3 regions of the Paenibacillus sp. FSL E2-0178 genome follow, and region 1 is predicted to be linked to each of the others. Evidence: riboswitches for the same ligand, from Rfam matches in the RefSeq annotation. Region 1 holds a riboswitch; each other region holds the start of a gene.
What was found. Region 1 has a riboswitch for cyclic di-AMP ahead of MHI42_RS00925 (APC family permease). Riboswitches for the same ligand answer to the same signal wherever they lie in the genome.
Positions count from the first base shown of each region.

Region 2: it holds a riboswitch for cyclic di-AMP, as region 1 does, so the genes downstream of both, MHI42_RS20005 (C40 family peptidase) here and MHI42_RS00925 (APC family permease) in region 1, are expected to answer to the same signal.
Region 3: it holds a riboswitch for cyclic di-AMP, as region 1 does, so the genes downstream of both, MHI42_RS17665 (hypothetical protein) here and MHI42_RS00925 (APC family permease) in region 1, are expected to answer to the same signal.

Region 1 covers NZ_CP151953.1:187,093-190,923, forward strand. The annotation lists gene MHI42_RS00910 (ATP-binding protein) at 1-77, shown strand, start outside; gene MHI42_RS00915 (DsbA family protein) at 171-926, shown strand; gene MHI42_RS00920 (disulfide oxidoreductase) at 923-1,357, shown strand; cyclic di-AMP (ydaO/yuaA leader) riboswitch at 1,584-1,743, shown strand; gene MHI42_RS00925 (APC family permease) at 1,872-3,689, shown strand.
Region 2 covers NZ_CP151953.1:4,626,135-4,629,965, forward strand. The annotation lists gene MHI42_RS19995 (M1 family metallopeptidase) at 1-863, shown strand, start outside; gene MHI42_RS20000 (hypothetical protein) at 908-1,705, shown strand; cyclic di-AMP (ydaO/yuaA leader) riboswitch at 1,923-2,061, shown strand; gene MHI42_RS20005 (C40 family peptidase) at 2,119-2,547, shown strand; cyclic di-AMP (ydaO/yuaA leader) riboswitch at 2,935-3,078, shown strand; gene MHI42_RS20010 (C40 family peptidase) at 3,084-3,575, shown strand; gene MHI42_RS20015 (GNAT family protein) at 3,823-3,831, shown strand, end outside.
Region 3 covers NZ_CP151953.1:4,073,940-4,077,770, reverse strand. The annotation lists gene MHI42_RS17680 (hypothetical protein) at 1-258, shown strand, start outside; gene MHI42_RS17675 (hypothetical protein) at 258-716, shown strand; gene MHI42_RS17670 (hypothetical protein) at 800-988, shown strand; gene MHI42_RS17665 (hypothetical protein) at 1,337-1,783, opposite strand; cyclic di-AMP (ydaO/yuaA leader) riboswitch at 1,957-2,126, opposite strand; gene MHI42_RS17660 (MerR family transcriptional regulator) at 2,718-3,119, shown strand; gene MHI42_RS17655 (oxidoreductase) at 3,116-3,831, shown strand, end outside.

The DNA of each region.
Region 1 (3,831 bases):
TGGATTCATCGCCGGAGCTGATTTACAACCAAGAAAATGAAGACAGCGGAGTGCCTCCGGCAACAAAAGCTGTATAATGTAGGGTTTGCCAAGGAGAGAACTTTAATTATATAATTTTAAAGTAACTTATCTTTTATCACGACAGTCCTATGGACAGAAAGGAACTCTCTTTGAGCAAATCAAAAAAGAACAATGTCGCGCTTCCCCAGATGAGCAAGCAGGAGAAACGCCGGGCAGAGCAGGAGCAGCAGAAGCAGAAAACGAGAATTCTGATCGTGAGTACAGTGGCTTTAGTTGTTATTATTTTTGTAGGATTATTCATGCTGGCCTCGAAGGACGACTCAACTACAGGATCTGCTGCGGCTCCCGTTGACTTCAACTACAGTGAAATGGCACGGCTGGGCAAAGAAGATGCACCCGTCAAAATCGTTGAATTCGGCGATTACAAATGTCCGGCTTGCGCCCAGTTCACCGGAGTGATTAAACCGCAAATCGTTCAGGAGTATGTTAATCAGGATAAAGCAGCCTTTTACTTCGTCAACCTGGCCTTTATCGGTACGGATTCGAGAACAGCCTCACTTGCGGCACTCTCCGTGTACCATCAGAATCAAGAGGCCTTCTGGAAATTCTTCGATGCTATCTATGCTAACCAGGGTGAAGAAAAGGTAGAGTGGGCAACCCCGGACTTCCTGGTAAGTCTGGCACAGCAATTAGAACTGCCCATTGACTTCGATTTGCTGCGTAAGGATATTGAAGACAAGACCTACGAAAGCGAACTGGAGAGAGATATCCAGCTTGGCACAGACACAGGCGTAACCAACACGCCATCACTGTATGTCAATGGAGTCAAGGTGAATGAACCTTTTAATATGGAGGAAATTGATGCTCAAATCCAGGTAGCTGCGGAAGCTGTGGCTGCACAATGAATAAATTCTCTGCATTCTGCCGCCGGAATTGTCTCTACTTGGCCTGGTTCGTCTCGGTTGTTGCTGTAGCAGGCAGTCTGTATCTCAGTGAAGTGCTGAAATATGAGCCCTGCAAGCTATGCTGGTTTCAGCGGATATTTATGTACCCGCAGCTGATTTTGCTCGGAATCGCCACTTACCGGGGGGATAAGCGCATTATCCCTTATGTTCTTCCCTTAAGTTTGATTGGCGGAAGCATTTCGATCTATCATTACGCGGAGCAGAAAATTCCGGCACTCAGCAAGGTGCTTCCATGTACAATTGGTGTGCCGTGTAACACGGATTATCTGAATTATTTCGGATTCATCACCATCCCGCTGCTGGCACTCATTGCGTTCGCATTAATCACAATTCTGCTATGGACAGGGCGTAAAGAGGATGCAGGTGAGTAAGAAGCCGTCAGGCAGAATGAAGAGTAACTATTTCCCTTAAATTGAGTGTAAATTATTAAGCAGAAATGCTGTAAAATCACGCGATAAAGGGATAATGAAAGAGAATGAAAGAGCAAGACATACCGGATCATGGATTTGGTTGTTTTGGTTGTTTTTCATTCTTTTTTCATTTGTTTCAACGCTTTACGGAAGAGGCATTGTAGATTATTATTAGTCCTTGTGAGAAGTTGAATATGCGCTGAATTTTCCGGAAGGAAAAACGGGGGAACCAAACTTGGCCGAGTGCCAACGGGGTGAATCGGAAGCGGGTCAGCAGACTCGAAAACCGTAGGGCTACCACAGCCCGAATCCGCCAGCTAACCTCGTAAGCAATAGTGGGATAATGACCATGCACTCAAGGCATGCGGATCATTTCCGTATGCTTATTTTTGTGCCTGCATTTATGAAATCCACTTATGAAAACAGCGCGCGGTACTGCCGTTTCAACTTAACAAAGAGAGGAACTGTTACTACAATGGTAAGCAAGGTAAAACGACTATTGATCGGGCGTCCGATGAAGTCGAACGAACTCGATCATGAAAAGTTATCCAAGGTGAAAGCACTGGCTGTCCTGTCTTCTGATGCGCTCTCGTCTGTAGCCTACGGAACAGAACAAATCCTAATCGTACTTGTGGCCGCAGGTTTCACAGCTATCTGGTACTCATTGCCAATTGCATTAGCCGTATTGGGCCTGCTGGCCATCTTAATCCTGTCTTATCGGCAGACCATTTTTGCTTATCCGCAGGGCGGGGGCGCCTACATTGTTGCCAAAACCAATCTAGGGGTTCATACCGGATTGCTTGCCGGTGGCTCTTTGCTGGTCGATTATATTCTAACGGTGGCGGTAAGCGCCTCGGCGGGAACGGATGCGATCACTTCAGCGTTCCCGGGTCTTCATAATCATAGTGTACTCATAGCGGTTACTGTCATTCTGCTCTTAACGATTGTCAATCTGCGGGGTGTTACTGAATCAGCTTCCTTCATAGCCATTCCGGTATATCTGTTCGTCGTCTCCATCTTTGTACTGATTATCGCCGGAGTCTTCAAGTATGCAACCGGCGGTGCTCATGCCCAGGTTCCTGAGATCGGCTCAGCGGTATCGAACGTAAGTATGTTCCTTCTGCTTAAGGCCTTCAGCTCCGGCTGTTCGGCACTGACCGGGGTAGAAGCGGTCTCCAATGCGATCCCTAACTTCAAAGCACCGGCTGAGAAAAATGCGGCTAAAACGCTGATGCTGATGGGTCTGATTCTCGGGGCTATGTTCACGGGGATTACGCTTCTGGCTTATTGGTACGGCATCATGCCGGATGAGAAAGCGACGGTTGTGTCGCAGATTACCGAGTCTACCTTTGGCCGCGGCGGTTTGTACTTCTTCATCCAAGGTATCACTGCAGTAATCTTGTTCCTGGCGGCGAATACAGCGTATTCGGCCTTCCCGCTGCTGGCTTTCATGTTCGCCAAGGACAAATATTTACCCCATGCCTTCATGGTGCGCGGAGACCGGCTGGGATTCTCCAACGGCATTATTTTCCTCGGCGTAATGTCGGCTGTGCTTGTAGCTGCTTTTCACGGAAATACCGAAGGGTTGATTCCATTATACGCCGTTGGGGTATTCATTCCGTTTACCCTTTCACAGCTTGGCATGATGGTCCAGTGGTACAGAACTAAGCCTAAGGGCTGGCAGAGCAAATTCGCTGTGAATACAGTAGGCATGCTCACAACCTTAACCATAACACTCATCTTCATTATTACTAAATTCTCGAGTGTATGGATGGCCTTCATCTTCCTGCCGCTTGTAATCATCGTGTTCCACCGGATTCACCGCCATTATATGAATATTGCCGATCAGCTGCGCATTTGTCCGGCGACGGATAAACCTTGTATTAAAGGAAGTACAGTAGTGGTTCCCGTTGCCGGTGTTACCCGTGCGGTGCTGCATTCGATCAGCTATGCGAAGTCATTGACTGAGAATGTAGTGGCTGTATATGTCGGATTCGATGAAGAAGAGATTCACAAAATGGAACAGAAGTGGGAAGAGTGGAACCCTGGGGTGCGCCTGATTGTACTCCGCTCGCGTTACCGCAGCATCATCCGCCCGCTGGTGAAATTCATCGATACGGTGGAGTGGAAAACCGCTTCTACAGACCATATTACTGTACTCATTCCGCAATTTGTTACGAAGCATTGGTGGCAGGCGATTCTGCATAATCAGACCAGCTTGTTCATCCGTTCTTATCTGATGAATCAGAAGGATATCGTTATAGCAACTGTACCGTATCATTTGCACAAATAGACATACCCTTTATATGTAAAACGGCTGTTTCCGCAGGTTGCGGGAACAGCCGTTTTTTGTTAAGCGCAGGGTGAGTGTACATGGAACCAGATAATTTAGTTGACAGAGAGAATGAGAATCAATATCATCAGTTTATGTGAGG
Region 2 (3,831 bases), 3.9 Mb from region 1:
CGCTGATCACTGCCTTCGGTGCTGCCGAGGCATCGCCCGGCACCTCGCTTGAGCGGACCGTGATCCATGAGATCGGTCACCAGTATTTCTATGGCATGGTCGCCAGCAATGAATTCGAGGAGGCGTGGCTGGACGAGAGCTTCACCTCATATGCCGAAGACCGGCTGATGGAGCAGGAATATGGCGTTGCCTCAAGCCTCCCGCTGCAGTCCAGTCTGGTCTCCTCCTCGCAGCCGCTCAATCTGGAGACGTGGAAATACACCGGAGATGATGCCTACACACGTAATGTCTATATCCGGGGCAAGCTGGTGCTCCGTGACATCGAACGGTTAGCAGGAGCCAAGAACATGGATGCCATTCTCGCTGCTTATGCCCGTAAATACCGCTTCAAGCATCCCTCAACCGCTGACTTCCAGAAGATTGTGGAGAAAGTGACCAAGCAATCCTGGCAGACTTATTTTGACCAGTATGTCTACAGCGGCGGAGCCCCTGATTTTGCAGTAGACGACATCAGGCTCACGGCTAAACGGGACGGCGGCAACGGAGCGGGGATTCAATATGATGCTGTAGTTGAGGTAAGCAACAAGGGCAGCCATTATGGGGATGTCCCTGTAAAATTTATTTTCTCGGACGGGTATTCGGTTCAGCAATACTGGAACGGCGAAGGGAAGACAACATCGTTTGAATTATCGTATAAAGCACCTCTGGTCTCCGCCGAGATTGATCCGGGACATTCCATACTGCTGGAGAGCAAGCATCTCAATAATTTCAGAATGGCGGAGCTTGAGCACAATACTCTTTCCCGCTGGACGCTCAGTGCGACGACACTGCTTGAAACCCTGCTCGGAACTCTTGTCTGGTGAGGTGAAGGATTGTGAAAATTTCGATAACCCGCGGTTGGCACAGCATGAAAGAGCAATTTTATATCCTGATTCTGCTATTTATCTACCGGCTGTTCTGGGGCTACTTCATGTACAAATTCATTAAAAGCGCCGTCGTTCCGGTACTGCTGCGCTATCCGGATGCGGATGCCGGCGGCAGTAGCATAGGCAGGCTGCTGTATTATATTGAGGGGCAGGCTGCGCTGCACACGGACCCGGACGTCCGGCAATGGCTATGGCTGCTCCTGGCACTGACTGTGTTGCGGCTGCTGCTCTCCCCCTTTATCCGGGCGGGCCTGCTGCACGAGCTTCACCAGGAACGTGCCGGGGAGCGCGGACTGTTCTTTTTTCCCGGGATGAAGCGTTATGGTCTGCCTGTCCTGCTGTTCAGTCTCGTTGAATGGGCGCTGGCCCTTCTGCCGCTCTATTGGCTGCTGCCGAAGATGTACCGTCTGCTTCTGAACGGCATTCTCGATTATCCGCTGCTGCTGACGCTCGTGCCTTATGTGCTGGGCTGGCTCGTCTACCTCTTCCTTATCCGCAAGCTGCTGCTGTATATGCAGTTCGGTTATACCGCCGGCACGGGCATGTTCACTTCGCTGCTGATCTGTCTGAAGGTGCTTCTGCACTCCATCGGGATATCCGTCATTATAGGCGCAGGAAGTCTGCTGACGCTGATCCTCTGCAGCGCTGCAGCGCTCTTCTGCCCCGGCCTCCCGGCCCTGCTCCTGCGCCAGGCAGCTCCACTGCCGTCCACCCTATTCAGAATGTGGGGCATAGCCGCACAGTATCATCTCTGGTCCAGTAAATCATTCCCACGATAATCGGCCGCCAAAACGGCATACTAAAAGAGTCATCGCCCCTCTGGTGAGGTGCATGACTCTTTTTTGTTTACAGCTGCGACAAGTTAATTTGCAAAACTGTAAATCCTTTGGTACAATGATGCCTGTACTACTAGTAACAAATTTGTAATCTTTCAAATGGAATTAAGCAGCTATGTAACCGAAGCCTTTAACCTTATGTCGATATGTCACTATTCTGGTGCACAAAACGCCGAATTCCCTGCACCGGGGAGTGGGGGAACCATATTTTGGGTGAATTGATCTCGCTTTAGAGGGGTCATAGGGGAACCTTCTACCGAATCCTTAAGCTAACCTCGCAGGCCTTGGAAGGAGTACATCTTTTGAGAAGTCAGAACTTTAAGAAGAAATGCACCGCAGCAGCGCTGGGTCTTGTGATGGTATTCACACTTGGAGCAGGCAGCGCTTTCGCAGATTCCAAAATGGATACTGTGATCTCAAAAACCATTGGAACGTCATATAAAACCGGGGGCACCAGCACCAGCGGCTTTGATTGTTCCGGATTCACCAAATATGTATTCAAGAGTATCGGCCTTACCTTGCCGCGCACCTCTAAGGCACAGTACAGCGTTGGAACAGCCGTATCCAAGAGTAATTTGCGTTCCGGTGATTTGGTATTCTTCAATACCCTGGGCAACGGAGTTTCCCATGTCGGTATTTATGTCGGCAATGGCAAATTCGCACAATCCTCCACTTCGCGTGGTGTAACCATCAGTTCACTGAGTCAGGCATACTGGGCCAACCGCTACGTTGGCGCTAAAAGAGTGATGAGCACAACAGCCTACCAAGCTGTCGCTTACGATTGAACCCTTGAACATTTCCTCGAATATTCGTACCTCTAACAACTAAATGTAACTTATACGAGCCCGGTTTTGATTATTGCCGTAATCATTTCCGGGTTTTTCCTTTTCCTTATTCTACCTTTTACACTCATCTGCAGGCCCTGAAACACCTTTTTATCCCAAATCCAAAGAAAAATCCATCAATAGCTCACCTGCTGCGTAAATATGAGTCTTTCTATGCAGCTATAACTCTAAAAAACGCAAAAAAAATGCATTAATATGTTATAAGTGATTGCCAAGCGCCCTAGTCTTTGCTACAATTATCGCAGTGAGCTTTTAGTAACATTTTTGTAATTATTGAATCGCTTTTAACAAAGGTTTTGTCATGTATTGAATAACAGCTAATCCTAATCAACAGTCGTGCCGAGTTCCCTAAAGATTTAGGGAAACGGGGGAACCAACTTTGGGTGAATTGACCTCCTATTCTAAGAGGGGTCATAGGGGACCTTCAACCGAACCCTTAAGCTAACCTCGTAGGCATTTGGAAGGGGTATTTACTTTTGAAGAAGAAGCTAGCAGCCGCAGTACTAAGCTTTTCCATCATCTTCACCATTGGAGCAGGAAGCGCTTTCGCGGATTCCAAAATGGATAAAGTTATCGACAAAGCCATCGGGACCAAATACGTATCCGGCGGTGTATCCACGAACGGTTTTGATTGCTCCGGATTTACAATGTATGTTTTTGATAAGATCGGCATTAACCTGCCTCACCAATCCGGTTCCCAATATCAGATGGGCACTGCTGTATCCCGTGATGAGATGAGACCGGGCGATCTTGTATTCTTCAATACAAGCGGCAAAGGCATTTCCCATGTCGGTATTTATGTTGGTGACGGTGAGTTCGCACATGCTTCTTCCTCGCGTGGTGTAACCATCAGTTCGCTGAGTGACAGCTACTACGTCAACCGCTACGTTGGCGCCAAACGGATTATGAGTACAGATGCTTACAAGACTGTGGCTGCGGATTCCGAAGACAATGACGATGTGCAATAATTTGTCCTAATATAAGCGCTTTTCCAGGATTTTTGCCGAAATCTTGGAGAAGGGCTTATTTTTTTGTCTATAAAATTACTTACCCCGCTCTTTATTTGTAAAACACCAATTTCGCTCTTTCATAAAATATTTTTTGGCGTTTGTCAAGTTCCGGTCTTTCTGCAAGGTTTTTGCGTCGAATCCGGCTCGTTTTGTATATAATATTTATAGAATGAAGTAATGTTCCATTGAAAGGAGGCCTCCGCTTATGATAAGT
Region 3 (3,831 bases), 3.9 Mb from region 1:
GATTTCATCGCGAAAGTGCACATGTGGTGTTCCGGAGATACCTCAGAAAGTAAGACGATAGATGAAATGAAGGCTCTGTATGATGAAATCAGCAAGGAGACGGCAAATATAACAGATTACGAAATTAATGAAATGAATAAAATAGACGCTGATGAATATGAAGTGGTAGCGGACAGGTCCTGGGATAACGGGAGTGATGATACCGCTGTCTATTCAATAATTAAAATGGATGGGGTATGGAAGGTGGATGACCTGTAGTGATGAGGAGAAGTACGAAGACAAATAAGGCAATGCGTTATTTACTTAAAAATGTGCCACCTTCAGTCCATGTAGCCTCGGAGGGACCGAGTCCTAGTTTTACGGAATGGGATCATTGTATTTTGATAGATACCACTGAACTTGGAACTTTAAAAACAGTCAAAGAAACAACATACCCGGACAGAACTGGATTAGAAGCATCAATTAATCATTTACATGTAAGTGATATAGCAACTGGAATGCAAATAATAGATCGGTGGACAGGGAAGATGCAAGAGTACTACAGCGATAGGCAGTTTATTATCGTATTGAGCTCTCAGCTGGATGGAAAAGACGTGGTTGTAAGATTCTATCAGTATAGAAAAGATGACCCGGAATGGGTGGCGCTAGATAATCTTGAAGGCTATAAACAAGAAGCGATACTTGTTATCGGGCTTATAAATAATGCTGTTCTATAGAGTGAGTACCCCCCCCCCAACTGGTTAAAACCCAGCAGATAGTGTACCTTAGTAATATTAGTAATTAGGAGTGGTGATTTTTTGTGAAAAAAAGTAGACAAACCCCCGTGCTGGTCGTGGTCTCCATCCTGCTGATCATTATCAGCAGCCTGATCCCGTCGGACAAATCAACCTGGCTGGGAGCACTGCAGACCATCTTGCTGGGCGTCGGGCTGCTCGGATGCTGCATGGCTTTTTGGCGGTTCGCCAAGGGCGGCAAGGGCAAGCGCTGATTTCTGGCACTGGAACGGATAGCATAGCATAGCAAATGGAGAGTCGTGGCGGATGCTGCGGCTTTTATTAATATGTACGGCGTCAGCGGATTTACTCCATGCAGCGCTTGCTACGCGGAATGAGAGGACCTTATTTTGTGAAAAAGCCTGCTTTTTTACCCGTTGCGGACTCAGGAGCGCTTATATTGTTCGAGGGAGCTCAAAATGAGGCGAAACTGGTTAGTTAAGGTCCTCTGAGTCCGCATGGATCGCTGAATGGCCTGATTGGGCGAAATAACGGATCTACAGTCCGCATGGATCGCAGTGGCATGATTAAAGCTATTGTTGCAGGCCCAGCCATCTTCCCTATTATCCCGCCGACGGGCGCGGGACAGCTGGCCGCGCAGCAGCCATCTGTTCGCGAATCCCTCTGAGCTGCGCTTTCAGCTCAGGGACGCTTCGCTGCAGGATGAGGCTGATCTCGGGCAGAGGCAGCTGGATGCCGTACCATAAGGCGCTGGCGATCTGATCCTCCCAGGTGAGCAGGGCAGAAGAGCAGCGGCCGCGGTCTTGAGCAACCAGCGAGCATTGCCGGATGCATTCCCTGTAGGCGGTAAGGGAGTAAGCATCTGCTTGGATGCTGCCCTTGAGCCAAGGCTCATAGAGTGCCGCGAATGTGGCAACTGCGGCTTGATCGGCGCGGGCGCCCTTCTCCAGCAGGAGACAGCTTAGCGCATAGATGGTTCCGCTATATTGCTCAATATAGCTGGTGAATCCGGCAGCGGGAGCTGCGTTGGACGATAATGGGTCTGGCATGTGGACACGTTCCTTCCTGAATGTGGGCGATTTATAGTTTGGATATGTAGTTGATAGGTTTGCCGAAATGCTGATCCTCCGGAATAAGTGCGCAAAAAACCGCAGACAGAGGAGGACCTCTGCTGCGGTTTTGTTGCAGGCGTAAGAAGCCTGGGGCAAAATCGTGGCGGATCAAGATCTCTCTCTTTACGCTTACGGGGTTAGCTGTCGGATTCGGACGGTGAGAGTCGCCCTACCTTTTGAGACTGCGTAATTGAAGTCTCCTTCGGATTCACCCCAAGTAGGCCTGCGGCCTGATGGTTCCCCCGTTTTCCGCTTGGCGGAAATTCAGCGTGCATTCACATTTTCACTGGTAACTTTCAACACGAATCATACCCTTTCAGGGTTGTCTTTGTAAAAATGGAAAAGAGTGCTTCTGCGCCGGATTTGCAATAAATTGCTGCTTTGCGAGGAATATTGGAGACTAAAACCATATATGTGGCCGATTATCATCCGTTTATCTCGCTCAATCGCCGTTTTTTATTTTTGGGAGGCAGCGGCAGGAGAACTCCGGAAATATTAATGCGTTAGACGGAAACGGCGTCGATATCGAATTTTTGTGAAATGGGCGTATTAGTGAGATATCGGGAGATAATGAGAGATTGAAGATAAAGTAAGCGTTACCCGTCAGGCAAATAGATGCGTGATTGTGTTATTAGAGTAATTACGGCGGTTTACAAATTGTACCTGAATTAGAGCCCGATTCTACGAAAAGGGTATCCTTTCTAGCCGCACAAACCATACATCCGGGAGGGCCTAATTCCCGCTTCCCGAATGCTTGACTTGGACCATACTCCAGGGATTATCATTTGATTCTGTAAGGGCAGACTGTCAGTAAATTACCAAGACTGAAAGCCAAACTAAGAAGCTAGATTAAGAAGGAGGCCAGCAGCAAATGGAGCCTGTTTTTACGATTGCCGAGGTAGCAGAGCGGACAGGACTCAGCCAGGATACCATCCGCTATTATGAGAAAATCAAGCTCCTGCCCCCGGCAAGCCGCAAGGAGAACGGCCAGCGGGCATACAGCAGGCGTGAGCTGGACCGGGTGCATTTCGTTGCTATTCTCAAAAGAACCCATATGCCGCTGCGCATCATTCAAGAATACATCCGGGCGTCAGCGGAAGAGGACTACGATGAATGCTACAGTGTGCTGGACGGGCATAAAACGTTGATTGAAGAGCAGCTCACGGAACTTACGGCGGCCCTGGAGCTTATGAAATACAAGCTGAAGAACTTCCGGGAGCTTAAGGACGGCAGGTTCATCGCGGAAATGGAACAGAGGAGGAACGAGGAATGAATACTGGGTTGAATCAGGAGACGAACAAAGAGTTGAATCACGCGAAAGTTAAGCAGCACCCGATTCCTTCGGGGTTTGGGCCGGACACTACGGCGGAGCAAGTAATCCAAGGCCATAATCTGAGCGGCAAAACAGCCATCGTGACCGGCGGCTACTCCGGCCTGGGTCTGGAGACCACACGTGTCCTGGCTGCGGCCGGAGCTACATTGATAGTTCCCGTACGGACACCGGAAAAGGCCCGGCTCGCCCTTGCCGGCATCCCCGGAGTCCAGCTGGAGTCACTGGATTTGCTGGAGCCGGTATCCATCGATGCCTTCGCGCAGCGGTTCCTGGACTCCGGCCGGCCGCTGGATATCCTCATTCACAGCGCAGGCATTATGGCTTCGCCGCTGGCCCGGGATGCTCGCGGATACGAAGTGCAGTTCGCCACCAACCATCTGGGGCATTTCCAGCTGGCAGCCCGGCTCTGGCCTGCGCTGGTGAAGTCCGGAGGCGCACGGGTAGTCTCCGTATCCTCACGCGGCCACCGCATTGCCGGTGTTGATTTCGCAGACGTGAACTTTGAGCGGCGGGCCTATGAGAAATGGACAGCCTACGGCCAGTCGAAGACCGCCAATGTGCTGTTCGCCCTTGAACTGGACAAACGCGGGCAAGTACATGGTGTCCGGGCATTCTCCGTGCATCCCGGCAGCATCCTGACCGATCTGGCCCG